DNA from 4 places in the Paenarthrobacter sp. YIM B13468 genome. Region 3 is predicted to be linked to each of the others. Evidence: predicted binding sites of a transcription regulator. Region 3 holds the regulator's gene; each other region holds the start of a gene.
What was found. Region 3 encodes LexA, which represses DNA repair genes until DNA is damaged. Its sites were predicted from a motif close to TCGAACANNTGTTCGA; they were not measured.
Positions count from the first base shown of each region.

Region 1: the regulator LexA is predicted to act here: its motif matches at 2,668-2,683, upstream of ACFX4T_RS06310 (shikimate dehydrogenase).
Region 2: the regulator LexA is predicted to act here: its motif matches at 1,951-1,966, upstream of ACFX4T_RS07835 (DUF6504 family protein).
Region 4: the regulator LexA is predicted to act here: its motif matches at 1,888-1,903, upstream of ACFX4T_RS13320 (LexA family protein).

Region 1 is NZ_JBHZPI010000004.1:269,980-274,544, reverse strand. It holds gene ACFX4T_RS06315 (bifunctional sugar phosphate isomerase/epimerase/4-hydroxyphenylpyruvate dioxygenase family protein) at 1-1,656, opposite strand, end outside; gene ACFX4T_RS06310 (shikimate dehydrogenase) at 1,656-2,573, opposite strand; gene ACFX4T_RS06305 (IclR family transcriptional regulator) at 2,775-3,545, opposite strand; gene ACFX4T_RS06300 (MFS transporter) at 3,748-4,565, shown strand, end outside.
Region 2 is NZ_JBHZPI010000006.1:65,114-69,678, reverse strand. It holds gene ACFX4T_RS07840 (DNA polymerase III subunit alpha) at 1-1,543, opposite strand, end outside; gene ACFX4T_RS07835 (DUF6504 family protein) at 1,547-1,891, opposite strand; gene ACFX4T_RS07830 (FAD-dependent monooxygenase) at 2,001-3,074, opposite strand; gene ACFX4T_RS07825 (TetR/AcrR family transcriptional regulator) at 3,133-3,672, shown strand; gene ACFX4T_RS07820 (hypothetical protein) at 3,718-4,107, shown strand; gene ACFX4T_RS07815 (SOS response-associated peptidase) at 4,108-4,565, opposite strand, start outside.
Region 3 is NZ_JBHZPI010000020.1:38,626-43,190, reverse strand. It holds gene hflX (GTPase HflX) at 1-259, shown strand, start outside; gene ACFX4T_RS18115 (ATP-dependent DNA helicase) at 252-2,309, shown strand; gene lexA (transcriptional repressor LexA) at 2,319-3,062, opposite strand; gene ACFX4T_RS18105 (LysM peptidoglycan-binding domain-containing protein) at 3,417-3,776, shown strand; gene ACFX4T_RS18100 (histidinol-phosphate transaminase) at 3,854-4,565, shown strand, end outside.
Region 4 is NZ_JBHZPI010000012.1:150,645-155,209, forward strand. It holds gene ACFX4T_RS13295 (hypothetical protein) at 1-28, shown strand, start outside; gene ACFX4T_RS13300 (helicase associated domain-containing protein) at 38-505, opposite strand; gene ACFX4T_RS13305 (hypothetical protein) at 486-629, opposite strand; gene ACFX4T_RS13310 (hypothetical protein) at 639-1,037, opposite strand; gene ACFX4T_RS13315 (hypothetical protein) at 1,037-1,351, opposite strand; gene ACFX4T_RS13320 (LexA family protein) at 1,443-1,874, opposite strand; gene ACFX4T_RS13325 (ATP-dependent DNA ligase) at 2,319-3,197, opposite strand; gene ACFX4T_RS13330 (hypothetical protein) at 3,188-3,331, opposite strand; gene ACFX4T_RS13335 (hypothetical protein) at 3,419-3,742, opposite strand; gene ACFX4T_RS13340 (hypothetical protein) at 4,271-4,565, shown strand, end outside.

The DNA.
Region 1 (4,565 bases), on a different contig from region 3:
TGCGTCCAGGTCTTCGTAATAGTTGGCGGGGATCTCCAGGAACTCGAGGCCCCTTGTGTGGGCGGACCGAGCGGTGGCCACAAGGTCATCCACCGCGAAGGCGATGTGTTCCTGGTACGTTTTGCGGGCAGTCTGCGCCTGCTGTGCCGGTGCCAGGTTCAGCACCAGCCTGACTGAGCCGTCCGAGGTCTCCATGACCTGCGAGCGCACCAGGCCGCTGGGGCTCGGGACTTCGGCGAACGGCTGCGGTTCAAGGGCCAGGGCGCTGGTGTAGAACAGGACGGCTTCGTCGAAGTGCTGCCACGGCTGGGCCAGATTAACATGGTCAATCACCGCGCTGACGTCGGAGCCAGGGTGTTCCAGGCCCTCGCCAAACTCGTGCGTCCACGCGGCGGTTCCGTCCGGGCTGCCCTGGCACAGGAAGATTTCGGTGGAGTCCGGGGCGGAGATGCCTTGGAACACTTCCTCATCAGCCTGGACCTTGCGTGCCACCACCGGCGCTTTGAGTTGCTGGGCGCGAGCGGAGGCAATCACTGGGGAGTCGACGTCGAACCCCAAAGCGGCTATAGCCGGTTCGGCGTGCTGTGCCGCTTGCTCGTTGATGATCACGCGCGCCTGGCCCATGGTCCAAAGCTGTACGTCCTTGGTGCGGTGGCGGCCCTCGAACTCGAAGCCAAGCTGGCCAAGGAGCTTCTCAAGCTGGGCGGTGTCGTCGGCCTTGACCTCGGCGAAGTTGAAGCCGGCGGGTTCGTTCACCTTGGGCAGCGTGGCCAGTTCCATGGGATAACGACGGCGGCTGGCGGCTTTTTGTTCGGATGCCGCGGCCGTGGCGTTGCTTTCGAGCCACTTGGCGCTCTGCTCTTCCAGCCAGATCAGGGAGCGCATGGCGTCCACAGCTGTCCGTTCGACGTCAGACTGGCGGAAGACATCGTTGAAAACTTCCAGCGAAACCGGACCTGTATAGCCGGCCCGGACCACGTGGCCCATGAACTTGGCGAGCTCAAACTGGCCCTCGCCCGGGAACACCCGGTAGTGGCGGCTCCAGGAGAGGACGTCCATGGAGAGCTTGGGGGCGTCGGCCACCTGGACGAAGAAGATCTTGTCCGCGTTGATCTTCTCGATCGGAGCGGTGTCCCAGTCGCGGGAGAGGATGTGGAACGAGTCCAGGCAGGTGCCGAGGTTGGGGTGGTCCACCATTTCGACCAAGCGATATGCGTGCTCGTAATCGTTGACGTACTTGCCCCAGGCCAAGGCTTCGTAGGCAACCTTGACGCCGTGGTCCCCGGCAAGTTCAGCAAGCTCGCCGAGTTGGGAGGCGCGAAGTTCGTCGTCGTCGATTGTTGCCGTGGCCACGTTGGAACAGACCAGGAGGGTGTCCATGCCCAGGCGGGACATGAGCTTGAACTTGGCCTCCGCCCGGCGAAGGTTGGCCTTGAGCAGGTCCGGGGTGACGCCGTCGAAATCGCGGAACGGCTGATAGAGGTCCAGACCCAGGCCGAGATCTGCGGCCATTTTCCGTACTTCCTCGGGGCTGAGCGGCGAGGTGACGAGGTCCTGTTCGAAGATTTCGATGCCGTCGAAGCCCGCTATTGCGCAGGCCTGCATTTTCTCTTTCAGGGTGCCGGAGAGGCAGACCGTGGCGATTCCGGTGCGCATCAGTGGGCCGCCTTCGCCAGTGCTGTGGCGGAGAGTTCGGTTGCAGCATCTTCCACGGCGATCAATTCCAGGAAGTGTGCCCGCATGCGGTCACGATCGGCGTCGCGTCCGGTGAAGAGCTGGAAAGCGTCGGCCGCCTGACCGACCGCCATCCTGCCGCCGTCGAGGACGTCGCAACCCTTGGCGCGCGCCTCGCGGACCAGGCGTGTGTCGATAGGTCGGTAGACGATGTCGGCAACCCAGTGGCGCGGTTCCAGGAGGTCGATGTCCAGCGGCAGTCCCGGGTGGGCGGCCATGCCAATAGGCGTGCAATGCACCAGGCCGTCGGCGAGCGGCATGATCTCCGGCAAATCGGTGGGAGTGCGCGGCGTGATCGTGGCGACCGGGAAAAGTTCGCCGAGTTCCGTCGCTCGTTCGGCTGCACGGGTGGGGTCCATGTCCACGAGGTCCAGCTGCTTTACGCCGGCTTTGAGCAGGGCATAGGCGACCGCGGATCCCGCACCGCCCGCACCAAGCTGGACCACGCGGTTCAGCTTCGCGTCCGGCAACCCGGAGGTGAGGGCCGCCCCGAAGCCGGAGAAGTCCGTGTTGTGGCCTATGAACCGACCATCCTGAATCAAGACCGTATTGACGGCACCCAAGCGACGGGCGTCGTCGGAAATTTCGTCAAGGTGCTCCAGTACCAGCTGCTTGCACGGGTGGGTGATGTTCAGGCCATTGAAGCCCATGCGCTGGGCTGCGGTGAGGAGGTCCCCGACGGCGGCGGCGGGCAAAGCCAGGTCCAGCAGGTCAATGGGGCGGTACAGCAAGCGAAGGCCCTGCACGTCGGCTTCGCGTTCGTGCATGGGCGGCGTGAGCGAGGGCATGACGCCTTCGCCTATGAGGCCCACCAGAACGGACTCGGCTCGGTTGCTCATCCTAAAGCTCCTTTGACTTCAGCACCGCGGGCTGATGGCGCTTTTCGGGCGCCGCCGGTCCGGGTGTATTCAGATTACTACAAGTGTTCATATTCCGCACGCTTGTTCTTATAGCGAACATTTCCGGCGTACGCACCCAACTGAGTCGCACATAAGCGCGTTTTGAGCGGTGAAAACGCGCACTATTGCGACCTAGTTGGGCTAGCGCTGGGGCAGGCGGGCCGCGAGTTCCGCCGCGGCCTCCTGCAAAGTGGGGACGTGGGCGATGAGTTCATCCATGGTGAGACGAAATACCGGAACAGCCGTGGCGACAGACGCAAAAGCGTGGCCCTGGGAATTGAGGACCGGCACTGCGACCGCGCGCATGCCGATCTCGTTTTCTTCATCCATGACCGCGTAGCCCTGTCGGCGCACCTGCTCAATCTCCGCCCGGAATGCAGCCCGATCGGTAATGGAGCGCTCAGTGAGGGGCTCCAAAGGCAACTCTTCGAGCAGCCGTTCACGTTCGGCGTCGTTCTCAAACGCGACAATTGCCTTACCCACGGACGTGGTGTGCAGCGCGCCCAGATGGCCGGGGTCGCTGGTGACGCGGAAGGTCTTGGGACCGTCCACCTTATTGACGGTCAGATGATGGTTTCCGTCGCGCACCGAGAGGATAGTTGCTTCCTCGGTCCGCTCCGTAACGCGCTGGAGTACGGGAAGAGCCGTTGCCGCAAAACCGTGGTGGTTGGAAACCCGCTGACCCAGCTGGAAGACCCGCAAACCCAGATGGTACCGACGGCCGTCGGGCTCGTAATCCACGAATCCGTCGCGCGTCAGCGAACCGAGCAGCCGGTACGTCGTACTGAACGGAAGCCCCGCGCTCCTGGCCAGATCCGCGGCACTCGCGCCCTTGGGCTCATTTCCCAGCAATACCAACAGGCCCAGGGCCTTGCCGACCATGTCGGTCTTTGTGTCCTCTTTCACACTCATGTTTAGATGCTCTCACATCGTGAGAGCTATTTCTAGATAGTGAGCACAAGTCTTGACAAGTGAGCCCAGTCACGGCCAGTATTGCTGTATTGCACAAGTAGCTCTCACCATGTGGTTACTTTGGGATTGATCCGGCCGCACCTCGCTCTGGTCTTCCCGCAGAAGCTAGATCCGCGACATCGTCGTCACAGAAGGAACACCCATGAGCCACACAATGCCGTCAGCGACGCCAGGCACAGTTACCCCAGCAGGAACTCCCAAGAAAGCGGCACTCGCCAGCTTCCTGGGAAGCGCAGTGGAGTACTACGACTTCTTCATCTTCGGCTCCGCCGCCGCCTTGATCTTTCCGCACGTGTTCTTCCCGGACGCGGACACCAACGCAGCCATCATGTCCTTCGCGACCTTTGGCTTCGCCTATGTTGCCCGTCCTGTAGGCGCCATCATCCTGGGGCACTTCGGCGACAGGATCGGCCGGCAGAAGGTCCTCATGTTCACCCTGGTCCTGATGGGCGCCGCCACCTTCGTGATCGGCTGCCTCCCGGACTTCAAGACCATTGGCTGGTGGGCTCCCGTCCTGCTGGTACTCGCCCGCCTCGCCCAGGGTCTCTCGGCTGCCGGCGAGCAGGCCGGTGCCTCCTCGATGACGCTGGAGCACGCTCCGGACAACCGCCGCTCGTTCTTCACCTCGTGGACGTTGACCGGCACCCAGGGTGGCCAGATCCTTGCAGCCTTGGTGTTCATTCCAGTTCTCGCGCTCCCGGACGAGGTCAAGTACGGCATCGGCTGGCGCATCCCGTTCTGGCTCAGTGCAGTGGTGGTCATCGTGGCCTACTTCATCCGACGCACGCTTCACGAGCCGCCGGCATTCGCCGAGGCCAAGAAGAACAACCAGATCGCCAAGCTGCCCGTCGCCGACCTCCTCAAGCTGCACTGGCGCGACGTCCTTCGGGTTGTGTGCTGTGCGTTCATCGCCGCCGTGAGCACGGTCTTTGGAACCCTGGCCATCAAGTACGCCCAGGA
Region 2 (4,565 bases), on a different contig from region 3:
GCTTTTCAACCAATGCCTCCCTGAATTTGCGCGCGGAGAACCGCCACAACTGCTTGGCAATTTCGCCGATTTCACCATCGTCCATGCCAAGAGCCATGCCGGCATCGCGGACAGCACCACGGGCCCTGTACCCGTTCTGCATGCTCATCAGCGTCACCCGTTCAGCTCCGAAGCGCTCGAAGATCTTCCGGTAGACGTTGTGCCGTTCGGCGCTTTCGACGTCGATGTCAATATCGGGAAGGGTGGATCGGCGACCCGAGAGGAACCGTTCAAAAATGAGGTCATGCCGGATGGGATCCACTTGGCTGATGTCGATCAGATAGTTGACCAGGCTGGAGGCCCCGGAGCCTCTGGCAGCTACCCGGACGCCCATCTCGATGATCATCCTGGATACTTCCGCAACAGTGAGGAAGTAGGAGGCAAAGCCGAGTTTGTCGATGATCCCCAGCTCATGCTGCAACCGCGAGCGCATCTGTTTTTCCGCATTGCCGTTGATGCCTGGGAATCGCCGGGTGATTCCTGCCTCGCATCGTTGGGTGAGTTCCACCATGGGGTCGCGTTCGATGCCGATGATGGAAGCTTCGGGAACAACGGGCTTTTTCCATCCCATGTCCAGGACGGGATCGATACGGCATTTGTCTGCGAGCGCTTCTGTGTTGGAGAGCAGCTTGTTCAGCCCTGCCGCTCCTTGGCCTGCGGCGCCCATGATTTCCTTGCCGAGTTGGAGCATTTGTTGGGCGTTTTTCAACCACCCCTGCCCAGTTGGTTGCAGCAGGCCGGTTGGTTGCAGCAGGGGGGTCGATGAGAGTTCAGGGAGGGATTTTAGGGTGCGCGCGGAGTCCAGGACGTCTGCGGTGGGGGCGCCGTCCTGGGCGCAGTAGCGGACGGCGTTGCTGAGGATGGCGGGGACGTTGTATTCGAGGGCGAGCTTGAGCATGCGTACGGCGTGGGCTGTGCTGAGGGGTTCTCCAGGAGCGCTGAGGTGGGATACGGCTTCGGCGACGATTGTCCCGGGCGGCATGGCGTCGATCCATTGTTTGAAGAGTGTGCGGGGCCGAAGATATTTCCGTCCTCCCATGGCGCGGCCTACATCGGAGTCCGGTCCTATGAGGACGGTCAACACGGGCTTGAGGGTTTGCGGGTCCAGTGTCCGCGATGCGAGTTCTGCCCTGGTTACGGCGACGGGCACTACTCCCCCGGCTTTGCCGGAGGTGCGGGCATGGGCGTCCGAAATGAGTCGGCAGAGGGCGCGATAGCCGGCGCCGTTGTTGTTGCCGTGGGCGAGTACGACGACGCGGCCCGCTACTTGGGTGCGGTGGTCGCCGTCGTCGTCGAATATTGCCAGGTCCACGCCGATGATGGGGTCGATACCGGCGTCCATGCATGCTTTGAGGTGCTTGATGGTGCCGTACAAGCCATCCCGGTCTGTGCAGGCGAGCGCTGTTGCGCCGTCTGCTGCGGCTGACTGGGCAAGTTCGTCCGGCCAGGAGACGCCGTAGTGGGCGCTGAAGGCTGTGGAGACGTGCAGGTGTGTGAAGCTCAAGGTTCAGGCGGCTTCGTCTGGTTCGACTGCTTGGGCCGGTGCGGCGTCGTGGATACGCAGGAGCCGCCAGCGGCCGCTGGCGAGATGGCGGACGAGGTCAAGGGTGATGGTTGGGCCGGGTTGCTCTTCGTCCTGCGGGCGATGGAGTTGGACCCGCCAGATCTCGTGGTCCACCAAGCCTGCGCCGCTTCCCAGTGGTGCCCGGCTTTCTTCTACCCACCATTGGCGTCGTTCATACCATCTGAGGGGTTCGTTGATGACGACGTAGCGGGTTCCTTTCCACTGGATTTCCTGCGGCTGGCCAACATCCGTGCAGATGACGTCCACGGACTCACTGAAAAGCCCCATATCCACACTCCTTGCCTGTGAGCATCGCCCTGGATCTAAGATCATCGCTAAATCATGATTCGAATGTATGTTCGAATATATCCAGTTTACGCCGCCCCTCCGACAAAACCTACTGGGAAGTTTTGCTCCCTCCGGGCGCCTTGGGCTTTCGATTGACAGCGGACTTCCGCTTGGCAGCAAGGTCGAGCAGCTTGTCGCGCATGGGTTGCGCACCTTCTGCGAGCGCCACGCGCATCATCAAGGATGAACCGATGCGGTATTGCTGGGTCCGAAGAACGCGCTGACGGTTGTAGGCATCGAGGGCCTGGTCCAGGGGCAGGGTGTTGACGAGCTTACCCAAGGCGACGGCGTCTATCAGCGACTCACAGGCGCCTCGCCCGAGGTTGGGAGCCATGGCGTGGGCTGCGTCGCCGATGAGGACCACATTGCCCCGCGAATAACGCCGCAGCGGCGGGGTGGTCCAAATGCGTTGTGCCAATGATGTTTCGGGTGTCGCTACTCGCAGGACATGCTGGATTCCCTGCGAGTGCCCGGCGTAGCGGCGGCGCGTCACTGCAAGGGCTTCGCCGACGTCAATTCCCTCGGGCCCCATCCCGGAGCGGAAGGATGCATACCAGTTGGTTCCGCCGCTTGAAGGGCCTATGCCAAAGAGGTCTCCGCGCCCCCAATACTCACCTATGGTTTCACTGTCCGGTTCCTCGGCAATGACGCCTCGAACGGCGAGGTAGGGTGTCAGCTTGGCCGCACGCGATTGGCCCCACACGGAGCGCCTCACCATGCTGTGTACCCCATCCGCAGCCACTATCAAGTGGGCGTCGCTTGGGACCGCGTCCAGCTTTTCGATGCGTCGTTGGACTGTTGAGGGTACGGCTGAGTCGAGGAGCCGAAGGAGCGTGTGGCGTGCTGCGCCCACAAGGTTCTGCCCTTCCACACTCAGCCACGGCACTCCTATGGCACTCCGGAGCGCGCCACCCCTGATGACGGGGCTGTTTTCCCGGACGGCGCCAAGGATCCCCAATGAGGCCAGGGCCTCCTGGGCTTCGGGCCACATGGCCAGGGTGGTTCCTACTGCCGGGAGGCCGGCCCGCTGCTCGTACACAGTGACATGAAACTGGCTGGGATCAAGAGTTCCTGCCAAGGCGAGGCCTGCTATGCCACCACCGACGATTTCCACCTTTTTCATGATGCCAATGTACTACTACATTTGTAGTAATGGTGAGGTTAAAGACTAGACTTTCGCCATGCCTGACAGACGAACCGACCTTGCCGACGCGGCCCTCGCCGTGGTGGCCGCTAAAGGCCTCAAGGGACTGACCCACCGGGCCGTTGACGCGGAAGCCGGCGTGGCCGTCGGAACGACCTCCAATTACTTCCGCAACCGTGCCGCTTTGGTGGCTGCCGCCGTCGACCGCGTTGAAGAACGCGACTCGCTCCTGCTCCAGCAGCAGGGTGGATCCGAATTCCCGACGTCGGTAGCCGCCTTGGCGGAACAGCTCGCGGGAGCGCTGCTCCGGCTCGCGAATAATCACGCTGAACTGACCCGGGCACGATTCACCTTTGCCCTGGACCAACCCGAGGTGGTGGCCGCCGGGCACCAGAGGATGATTTCAGCTCTTGAACAGGTGCTCGATTCCATGGGAATTCCTGACCCAAGGGCCCGAGCAGAAGCGGTAGCCGACTACGGCGACGGACTGGCCATGCATCTCCTGACGGCACGCCGCGGCCAGGCGGTGGATCAACCGACAATCGCAGCCAACGTCCGGCGACTCTTGGAGGGATGAAGCAAAGGGGTGGACGCGGGCGGGTCCACAGAGCAGGATTGTGGCATGAGTACCAATGACGCACTCCTGAAGCAGGTCAGTATCTCCGCCGCAGATGACAACCTCGTTGCGAGATTCGAAATCGAAGGCAACATACCGGGCTCCGGCGCTTATGTCGTGGGCCTTGTTGCTGCCAGCGAGGACTATTCCTCCCAACGCAGGCTGGGCATTGAGTTCATGAATGGAGAAGCGATCTCGTTCTACTCCTTCAACCACTCACTCAGTGCCGAGGAAAACTATGACATCAAGGGCGTGGAACATTCTGGAAACGTGATCACCGGAAACTTTCCGATGTCCGCCATCCATGGACTCAGTAAAGGCCACGTCATGACGGCCTTCAGCGAGGCGGATGGCCGCGAGTTCCAAGCCGGCGTTCCGGTCACGGAAGCGCTCTAGCTAGAAAAGGCCCTCCACCGGCTCAATGAGTTCCGGTCCGTTGTTGCGGACATTGCCGACGGCGGCACCCACCGCGTCGAGCGTCCAGCTGGCAGCGGCGTCGTGCGCCTTTGACCGCACCAGATCCACGAGGCCGGCCGCATCATCTTCGCGCGGATTCAACCAGGCTTCCATCGTGTCCCTGCTCATGGGCAATGGAACGCGGTCATGCAGGGCAGTCAGCTCATCGAACACCGAGGCACTCCGCCGGGTAATGGCCGACTCGGCCGTCGGGGTGTCTGCCGTGAGAATCGACATGGACAGCAACCAACGGGCCGGATCATCATCAGACGCTGACTGGTCCCGCCACCATTCATACAACCCGGCAAACACCACACCCCCACCATCCGCAGGATGCACGTAATACGGCTGCTTGCTTTTTCCTTCGCCCTTCTTCCACTCGTAATAGCCATCGGCAG
Region 3 (4,565 bases):
ACCGCGGCACGCCGTGGTTTCCACCCGTACGGGCCAGGGCATTCCTGAACTCCTGGAAGAGATCAGCCGGTCCATTCCGCGGCCGGGAGTCCGCCTCGAGGTGCTGATCCCGTATGACCGCGGTGACATGGTCAACAAGCTGCACAACTCCGATTCGGAAATCCTGAGCCTCGAGCACGAGGAAAACGGAACCCGCGTGGTGGCCATGGTTCGTGAAGGATTGGCCGCCGAGCTGGAGTCATTCGTCAGCAATGGTTGAGAAGGTGGCGGCGGACGTCGTCGAGTCAGTGGGGGAGAAATTTACCCTCGAGCTGTTGGACAAAGCTGTTGCCGGGATGGGCGGTCAAAGCCGTTCAGGCCAGCACGAGATGGCACGGCAAGTCACCAGGGCGATCGAGTCCGGTGAGCATTTGCTGGTCCAGGCGGGAACGGGAACGGGTAAGTCTTTGGCCTACCTGATTCCGTTGATCGCCCATTCCATGGACAGCGACAAACCGACGCTTGTGTCCACCGCTACCTTGGCCCTGCAAACACAGATTGTGGGCCGGGACCTGCCCCGGCTGTTGGAGACCATAAGCCCGGCCCTTGAGCGTCCCGTGAACGTGGCACTCGTCAAGGGCCGGGCAAATTATGTCTGCCTGCAAAAGCTGGAGGGTGGCTTCCCCAGCGAAGAGCCGTCCGAGGGCCAACTTTTTTCCCTGGGTGAGGACACCAGCGTGCCGCATTTTGCAGCGGCGGTTGGCGGCCCGTCGTCGCAATTGGGCAAGGAAGTGGTCCGGCTCCGTGACTGGGCCGAAAAGACGGCCACGGGCGACCGCGATGAACTGATGCCGGGCGTTACCGACCGCGCCTGGCGGCAGGTCTCCGTGACGTCCATGGAGTGCCTGGGAGCGCAAAAATGCCCACTTGCCGAGGAGTGCTTTAGCGAGCAGGCACGGGCCCGGGCGGCTGAGGCCGACGTCGTGGTGACCAACCATGCCATGCTGGCCGTGAGTGCCTTCGAAGGGCTTGCTGTCCTGCCCGAGTACGACGTCGTTGTGGTTGACGAAGCGCATGAGCTGCAGGACCGGGTGACGGGGGCCGTTACCGGTCAGCTGTCCGTGGCAATGGTGCATGCCGCGGCTTCGAGCGCGCGCAAGCACACCGCTATTACCGTAGACGCCCTGAACGCGGCAGCCGATCGACTCGACATGGCCATTGCAGGAGTTCCCAATGGTTTGCTGCCCAACGGGCTCAACGACGAACAACTGGACTGCCTGGATCAACTGCGCGATGCCACCCGCGCCGCGTTATCTGACTCGAAGACTGACTCTTCAAACGCCGTCGACGGCGGGAGGCAGCTTGCGCGCTCACGGCTCATGCTCATTCTGGAACTGTGCGAGCGGATGCTCGCGGCCAAGGAGAACCGCGAAGTGGTGTGGTTCTCCAGGAACAGCACCTTCGATCCCCAGCAAGGGTACTCGCACCCGGACGAGACCGCGCCGGCACTGATCAACATCGCCCCGCTAAGCGTTGCCGGCCGGCTGCGGGAAGGCCTTTTCGCAGGGCACACTGTGGTGCTTACTTCGGCCACGTTGGCTATTGGATCTGCCTTTGAGCCCGCAGCAGGTGGCCTGGGGCTCATTGGAGATGGGGCGCCCAGCTGGACCGGGTTGGACGTCGGATCGCCTTTTGATTATCCCAAGCAGGGTGTGCTTTACGTGGCCAAACACCTGCCCAAGCCCGGCAGGGGCACTTCTCCCGAGGCACTGGATGAGCTTGAAGACCTGATCCGTGCGTCCGGTGGGGGAGCCCTGTGCCTCTTCTCCTCACGTCGGGCGGCCGAGGAAGCTGCAGACGCGATGCGCCCACGGCTGGATGTGGACATCCTCTGCCAGGGGGAATCCACCATGGCAGCACTGGTGAAGCAATTTGCTGATGAACCGGACACCTGCCTCTTCGGCACGATGTCCCTGTGGCAGGGCGTCGACGTCCCTGGCGGTTCTTGCCGCCTTGTGGTGATTGACCGCATTCCGTTCCCGAGGCCTGATGACCCGCTGATGACCGCACGCTCGCGAGCTGTTGCACAGTCCGGGGGCAACGGGTTCATGGCGGTGTCAGCTACGCACGCGGCAATTCGTCTTGCGCAGGGAGCAGGTCGCCTCATTCGTTCCACCGGCGATAAAGGCGTGGTCGCCGTCCTGGACTCACGGCTTTCCACCGAACGGTACGGCGGGTTCCTGCGGGCCGCTTTGCCGCCATTTTGGGCTACGACGGACCGCAACGTGGTGCGCGGCGTCCTGGAACGCTTGGGCGCAAAGAAAACGTAGGCGAACGCCCTAGAGGGAGCGCAGGACCGAGACGACCTTGCCCATAATGGTGGCTTGGTCTCCAAGTATCGGTTCGTACTGCGTGTTCTGGGGGAGCAGCCAGGTATGGCCGTCCCGCTGGCGGAAAGTCTTTACCGTGGCTTCGTCATCCAGGAGTGCTGCCACGATGTCGCCGTTGATGGCGTCATTCTGGCGGCGGACAACTACCCAGTCACCGTCACAAATGGCGGCATCGATCATTGAGTCCCCAGCGACCTTCAGCATGAACAGTTCGCCGTGGCCCACCAGTTGCCGGGGCAGGGGCAGGACGTCCTCAATCGTCTGGTCAGCGAGGATGGGCCCACCGGCTGCGATGCGTCCCACCAGGGGCACCATCGCGGTGTCGCTGGCACTGGCCAACTCCGTCACGGCGAGTCCGCCTGCACTGCGGAGGGTAGTAGTTGCTTCCACTCCGGGAATTGTCCCGCCGTCAAGGGTCAAAGGCATAAGTACTTCCATGGCGCGGGGGCGCTTGGGATCTCTGCGCAAGTAGCCAAGCTTCTCCAACTGGGAGAGCTGGTGCGTGACGCTGGAGAGGCTCGCGAGACCAACGGTGTCGCCAATTTCGCGCATGCTGGGCGGATACCCGTTGTCATTGACGGACCGCTGGATGGTTTCCAGGATTTTCTTCTGCCGGACAGTCAGGCTTTTGGGACTCTTTTGAGGCTGTTGGCTCCGCAGGGGTACCCCGCCGCCGGTGGCTTTCGCTGCCATGTTCGCCAATGCCCTTCCGTTCCGCCCGGTCACCGTCTGGAGTGAGCCCGGGGATGTTGGATCTGAAAAATGTCAGACCCTCCTGTTCCACTGAAACAGTGCCTGTTTCTTCACTCAAACCTAGGCCAGGCACAGGCGTTTATCAAACATTCGTTCTAGCGAGTCTCGACACCGTTCGTTGATAAGTGCTAAAAATGTCATAGCAAGGTTCGAATATGTGTTCTATAAAAGTTGAGCGGGGTTCGGATGTTCGAAGAAAGTGTTCGAATATTCGGGCCGGGTCCAACGAACGCAAGGAATTGGCAGCCAGCAGCGGGCATCCGATGCAGGCAATCGCTCAGAAGGGCTCAGCTCATGTCCGCAATCTCCACGTTCCATGAATTCCGCAACACTCCGGCTCCTGCGCGTCTCCGGCTGACCCAACGCGGCAGGATCGTGTTCTTCGGGATCCCCATCATGCTGCTCCTTGCCGCGCTGCTGAGCCTCGCCGGCTTCATTAACTCCCCGGCTAAAGCTTCTGATTCCCAAGGTCAGCTTCAGCCGCCGGTGGCCGTTACGGTTACTGTCCAGCCCGGGCAGTCCTTGTGGGGCATCGCCGGTGCGGCCGCGCCGGAGCGGGACCCGCGTGATGTCATCGCAGAAATCATTCAGTTGAACGATCTCCGCGGGGGACGCATCCAGCCCGGCCAGCAGCTGTTCGTTCCCGCCAATTGAGCGGCCGTGGGCCTATGGGTGGGCGTCTCTGGCGTCACAGTTACTCTGCAGTCGCACCGGCACCTTAAACTGTCTTGGTGAGTGACCAGCTTGAGCGACTTGACCGCCTTCCCCTTCGGACCAACCTGCGTGGATTGAGCCCCTATGGCGCGCCGCAGCTTGACGTCCCCATTTTGCTCAACGTCAACGAGAACACCCATGGCGTGCCGGCAGATGTGCAAGAGGCGATTACCCAGGCTGTTGCTGCTGCGGCCACCGGTCTGAACCGGTACCCTGACCGCGAATTCACGGAACTCCGTGAATCCCTTGCCGATTACCTCGGACACGGGCTTTCCGCGGAGAACATCTGGGCAGCCAACGGCTCCAACGAGGTCCTGCAGCAGATTATGCAGGCCTTTGGCGGTCCGGGGCGCAAAGCTCTGGGATTCCCTCCCACGTATTCCATGTACCCCCTGCTTGCCAGCGGCACGGACACCGAGTATGTCCGTGGAGTCCGAGCTGACGACTATGGCCTGGATGCGGCTTCTGCTGCTGCCCAAGTGAAGGAGACTGGCGCAAATATCGTGTTCCTGTGCTCGCCCAACAACCCCACGGGAACGGGACTGGGCCTGGACGTCGTAGAAGCCGTGTACGAAGCCGGCGAGGCCAGCCAGGCGATCGTCATCGTAGATGAGGCCTACCACGAGTTCGCGCACGACAACACGCCAAGCGCGCTGACGCTGCTTCCCGGGCGCGAACGTTTGATCGTCTCGCGAACCATGAGCAAGGCCTTTGCCCTGGCAGGTGCCC
Region 4 (4,565 bases), on a different contig from region 3:
TGCACACGAGCGTTGGGCCGACAGATAGCCTTGAACCTCAGCTCGAAGACCCGGGGCCAGGTGTGCGGTCCCATCCGGGCATGCGTGCGTTGAGTTCCTGGATCCGGGCAGGGTACTCGCCCTTGGCGGCGTGCCGTCGTTGCCGTGTGATCCAACTGGACAGTGCCCGTTCGGTCGGGTCCGCGGAGCTGTGGTGTGGGCGTCTGCCGTTCTTGGTGACCCATTCGATGAACTCCGTCGCCCGGGCCTGCCACTGACGTTCGATTTTCAGGGTGGTCCCGTCCGCCCAAGCAGGGTAGTTCGCGTCGAGGACCTGGATGGCTTCGTCCGTGAGGTGGCCGCGCCGTTTCTGATGCCGTAGAACGGTGAGGGCCCGGGCGAGGCGTTCCGTCTCACTTCCGTTCTGACCATCGGAAATGGGTAGGGAACCGGTTCGCTGGACGTAGGCGGCTATGTGCTGCGCCGATTCCAGGTACGAGCGCCTGTTAGCTGGTGCGGATGGCAATGGCTTTGGAGCCTTCGGGGATTTGTGCTTCGGCGGCTGATTTGGCGTTCTCGTACGTCTCTCCTTCGGCCTCGACGTGGCTCAGTTCCCCGGTAAAGGCCTCGACTGTCAGGGTCACTTTCACTCTCATATCCTAGGCCGCCATCGAGGTGAAGGCCCGTTCGAGGGCCGCGACCAGTGTCGATGCTGCGCATCTGTTCCGGAGGTCCACTGGCCGTCTCCCTTGCAGGGCGGGGGAGGGGACCATCATCCAGAGAGCAAAGTAGTTGTGCGGGATCCGCAGTTCCATGGCACGGTCGAACAGCTCCGCCACGACCGGGTCCAGGGACAGGTCAGGGCGGAACTGGAAACCAGGACAGTACGCGCCTTCTCCGACGAAGACCCTGAGGAGTTGGCGCATGACGGGTTTGGGATCCTCCTGCACGGCGGAGAGTCGTTCGTGGACCTGTTCCAGGGTGGGCAGGCCGTATTCGTTGCGAATCCGCTCCCAGAATGGTTCGGGGATGGGAGAGCGATACAAGTCGGCGGGCACTAGCTGAGGGCTTCCAGCTGCCACCCGGTGGCCAGGGGCTCGCGCCTTAGCGTAAACGTGCGCAGCTCTGCACTGGCGGACGGCAGTTTGGCTTGGACTTGCCAGTGCTCGACGCTGACCATGTCCCCGGTGCCGACGGCGGCCCGGGTCCGGGTTTCCCACCATGCGTCCCGGGTGAACCAGTGCGCCGTGTGGACGTCGGGGTCGACCATCCAGATCCGGCCGTCGTGACGGATCGCCAACGGGGTGCCGTCGGGACTGAACCGGACATTTACGTCCGGGAGGGTCTGTCGCCTTTCTGGGGCCAAGGTCACAGCTGGTTTCTCCTGTTCCGCCCACATCCATGAGCCTGTATCTTCGTACCTGGCACCGCACTGAATCCACCCGGTAAGCGCAATACCTCGCCTATACGTGGTGCAGGCATGTGGTCGCCACGCCCCAAATGGTCAGTTCCGATAAGGCCGGAACCTCGATGTCCGGGTAGGCGGGGTTGTCTGCCTGCAGGATCACTCCCGAAGGGGTAATCCGTAACCGCTTGACAGTCAGTTCCCCATCCAGGACGGCGATCACGACGGAGCCATCTTTCGGTTCCAAGGCACGATTGACCAGAAGTTCATCTCCGTCGCTGATGCCGGCCTGCTCCATGGAATGGCCGCTCACCCGGACAATAAACGTGCTGGTCACGTCTTTTATCAGGTGCTCATTGAGGTCGATCCGGCCGTCAAAGTAGTCCTGGGCCGGGGACGGGTAGCCAGCAGCTACCGCTACCGGTGCCAGCTGAACCACCGCCAGAGAAAGCTCCGCATCTATCACGCGGGGGCCAACTATCACGCCCACAACACACCACTTTTCGAAAATATGTTCGAATCAAGAGTCTACATGCAAGGGCCGACGACATTGGCCAGAATAAAGTTGAGGATCATGGACAAGAAAAAAATCCCTCACCCTGGCCAATGGCTTTCTGGGTGCCCTGGCAGCTCGGGGCATCACTCGGATCCCCACCAGCAACCCCGACTTTGAAGGTCCATTCCTGACCGCTTGGCGGGCATGGGAGCCAACCGTCCAGTCACCCACGGCATTACCCAAGGTGGAATTCAGTGGGCGAACCAACCCCGCTACATCCTCTTTCGCGTTCAAAGGTCCACATCGCCCTTCAAAAACTTCAGCGCCAGAAGAGTTTTTGGAGGACTGGTGCGATGAGCTGCCAGTCAGCGACTGGCTGCGCCTCGCAGACCTATTTCAGGACGCGGTAAACGCTCGGAAGGCAAAGACCGCCACCCACTAGCGGTGATGAAGGTATGGAGGGGGTTCGACGTCGGCGGCTGCCAGGTCCGGACGGGCCCGCAGGTAATTCACGGGGTGCCGGAAGGATTTGCCGGTCCACGCGACGTCGGCCGCGATCTCGACCACGATCGGTTCCACCAGTGTCAGGTGGACCGGGCCTTTGTCTTTGCTGAATCTGTTCAGTGAGGCTTCGCTGATTTCTTCCGGCCATGGGTGACCTGGCTGGGCTGGGCGCAGGTGGCGGCCCAGCTCGCGCCCTGCCCGCGCGGAAAGGACTGTGGACCGGCCAATGATCCGCAGCGTCCCATCGACCGGCAAGCCAGCGATGATGGCCTGCGGTTGCGTGATCGGGCCGATGACGGCCGCGCAAACCGCATCAAAGGTGCTTTTGGTCTTCAGCTTCAACCACGCCCGGGAGGGATCGTATGGTTGGGAGCCGCCCTTGAACACGAGCCCTTCCACTCGCGTTGCGGGCAGATCCTTCAACCAGGTCTTGGCCAGCTCCATGTCCGTGGTGGTGGGGGAGAGGTTCAACGGCGCGGTCCATTGCCGGGCCAGCTCTTCGAGCAGCTGCCGCCGCCCCTCGAACGGAATCGTCCTAATGTCCTGCCCGGCAACGGCCAGGACGTCGAAGGCCGCATATGCGGCCGGAAGCTCATGGACCAGGGCCGGCAAAGCCGCCCTGGAACTGACCATGCGCCGCTGCAGCGCTTCAAAGTCCAGCCGGTCCGCGTTCCATATGACGGCCTCGCCATCGAGCACTACACCGGGTGGGACGTGGTCCCGGATCGCGGTGCAGAGGTCGGGGAAGATCCTCGATAAGTCCTTGCCCTGACGGCTCCATAGCGTCGCCCGGTCTGAATCATTCAGGACGATGGCCCTATACCCGTCCCATTTGGGTTCGCGTAGACCTTCCCGGGCAACGCTCCAGGGCCGGGGAACGTCTTGACGAGCTTGGCCAGGGCTACAGCAACCGGCGGTTGAAGTGTCCGAGGGATGGACTCGCTCATGCGCTCAGCCTAAAGGACCAAGACCACCGGAAGAAGAAAGGGCAAACCGGAATCACCAAGGGGTGCGCCAGTACCGGCGGCCACGCCTTACCGGGCCGACCACCCATCCTCCGCCGACAGCTGTTCCTCCAGATGCGCTTCCCTGATGACTGCGGTGATTGCCCTGATAGTCGCAGGATCATCCTGCCAGCGGCTCCCGTCCCGCGGGCAAGCGTTGAGGCTCTCCACCCCGACAGCAGCGGCGAGCTGCAGCAATTCAGTGCGCGCAGCCTCGAGGTCCGCCAACTGCCCGGGTACCGGTTCGGCGGCCGGCTTCGGCTCCTGCCCTGTGGACGCGTCCTGCCCCACAGCCGATGGGGGAGCAACCACAGTGGGCAGGCTGCGCCTGTTCAAAAAGTTTAGTAGTCCCATCGCCTTACCTCTCCTTTAGAAACAAGCGTCCCGCCTGGGATTGGGGGAACCAGGCGGGACATACCCACCGTACCCGCCCCGCCTGACAGTTTCCGCAACGGTTACAGGCTCGTGGGGCTCGCCCTGGTTTGCGCTGCGCTTCAACCAGTTGACGGGCGTCCACTCCGCTTCGCTCCGTGGCCGGCTGCTGGGCCCGGTCCCGGCCTCGCAGAGCTCCGCCGTGCCCGGTCCTGTATGTCTACGACGTTTTTTGGCTGCTGTCCTTCGGATTGTACGTGCCCGCTCCAGCCCGTCTAGCCCCTCCTCCGTCGGGGCCTGCGGGGCAGGAAATGTCCCTCCGGCGCTCCTGCGTCGCTTATTTCCTCCGGGAATTTCCCACCCCTTGCCCAAGGGTAGACAGGCCTCCGTCGGTCACAGCTCCGCAAGCTTCGCCAGCAGCCAAAAAACAACGGGAGGGACGGGGAAGCTGGCCGGTCACCACAGGTCGCCCCACCCACCACCTTTCTCGGCAAAAGAAGGAGCAACACCATGAACGCAATCAGCGTCCAGACCATCACCACGGAGGACACCGAGGAAACGATCCACGACGTGCCCGTGCTCGTGGATTACCACATGAACGACGGCTACGACTGGATGGAACTCATCTCAGAACACGGCTGGGCCGTGATTCCCAGCTGGGGATCCGATGGCTGGGACCTCGGCCAGTGGCCCTATGTCATGGTCGCGGGGATCCGCACGGCCGATGAGATCGGCAACCTGTTCGGGATGGCTACCTACTGCGAAGGCGACGTAAAGACCACGTTCTACCGGACCAAGGCCCGGT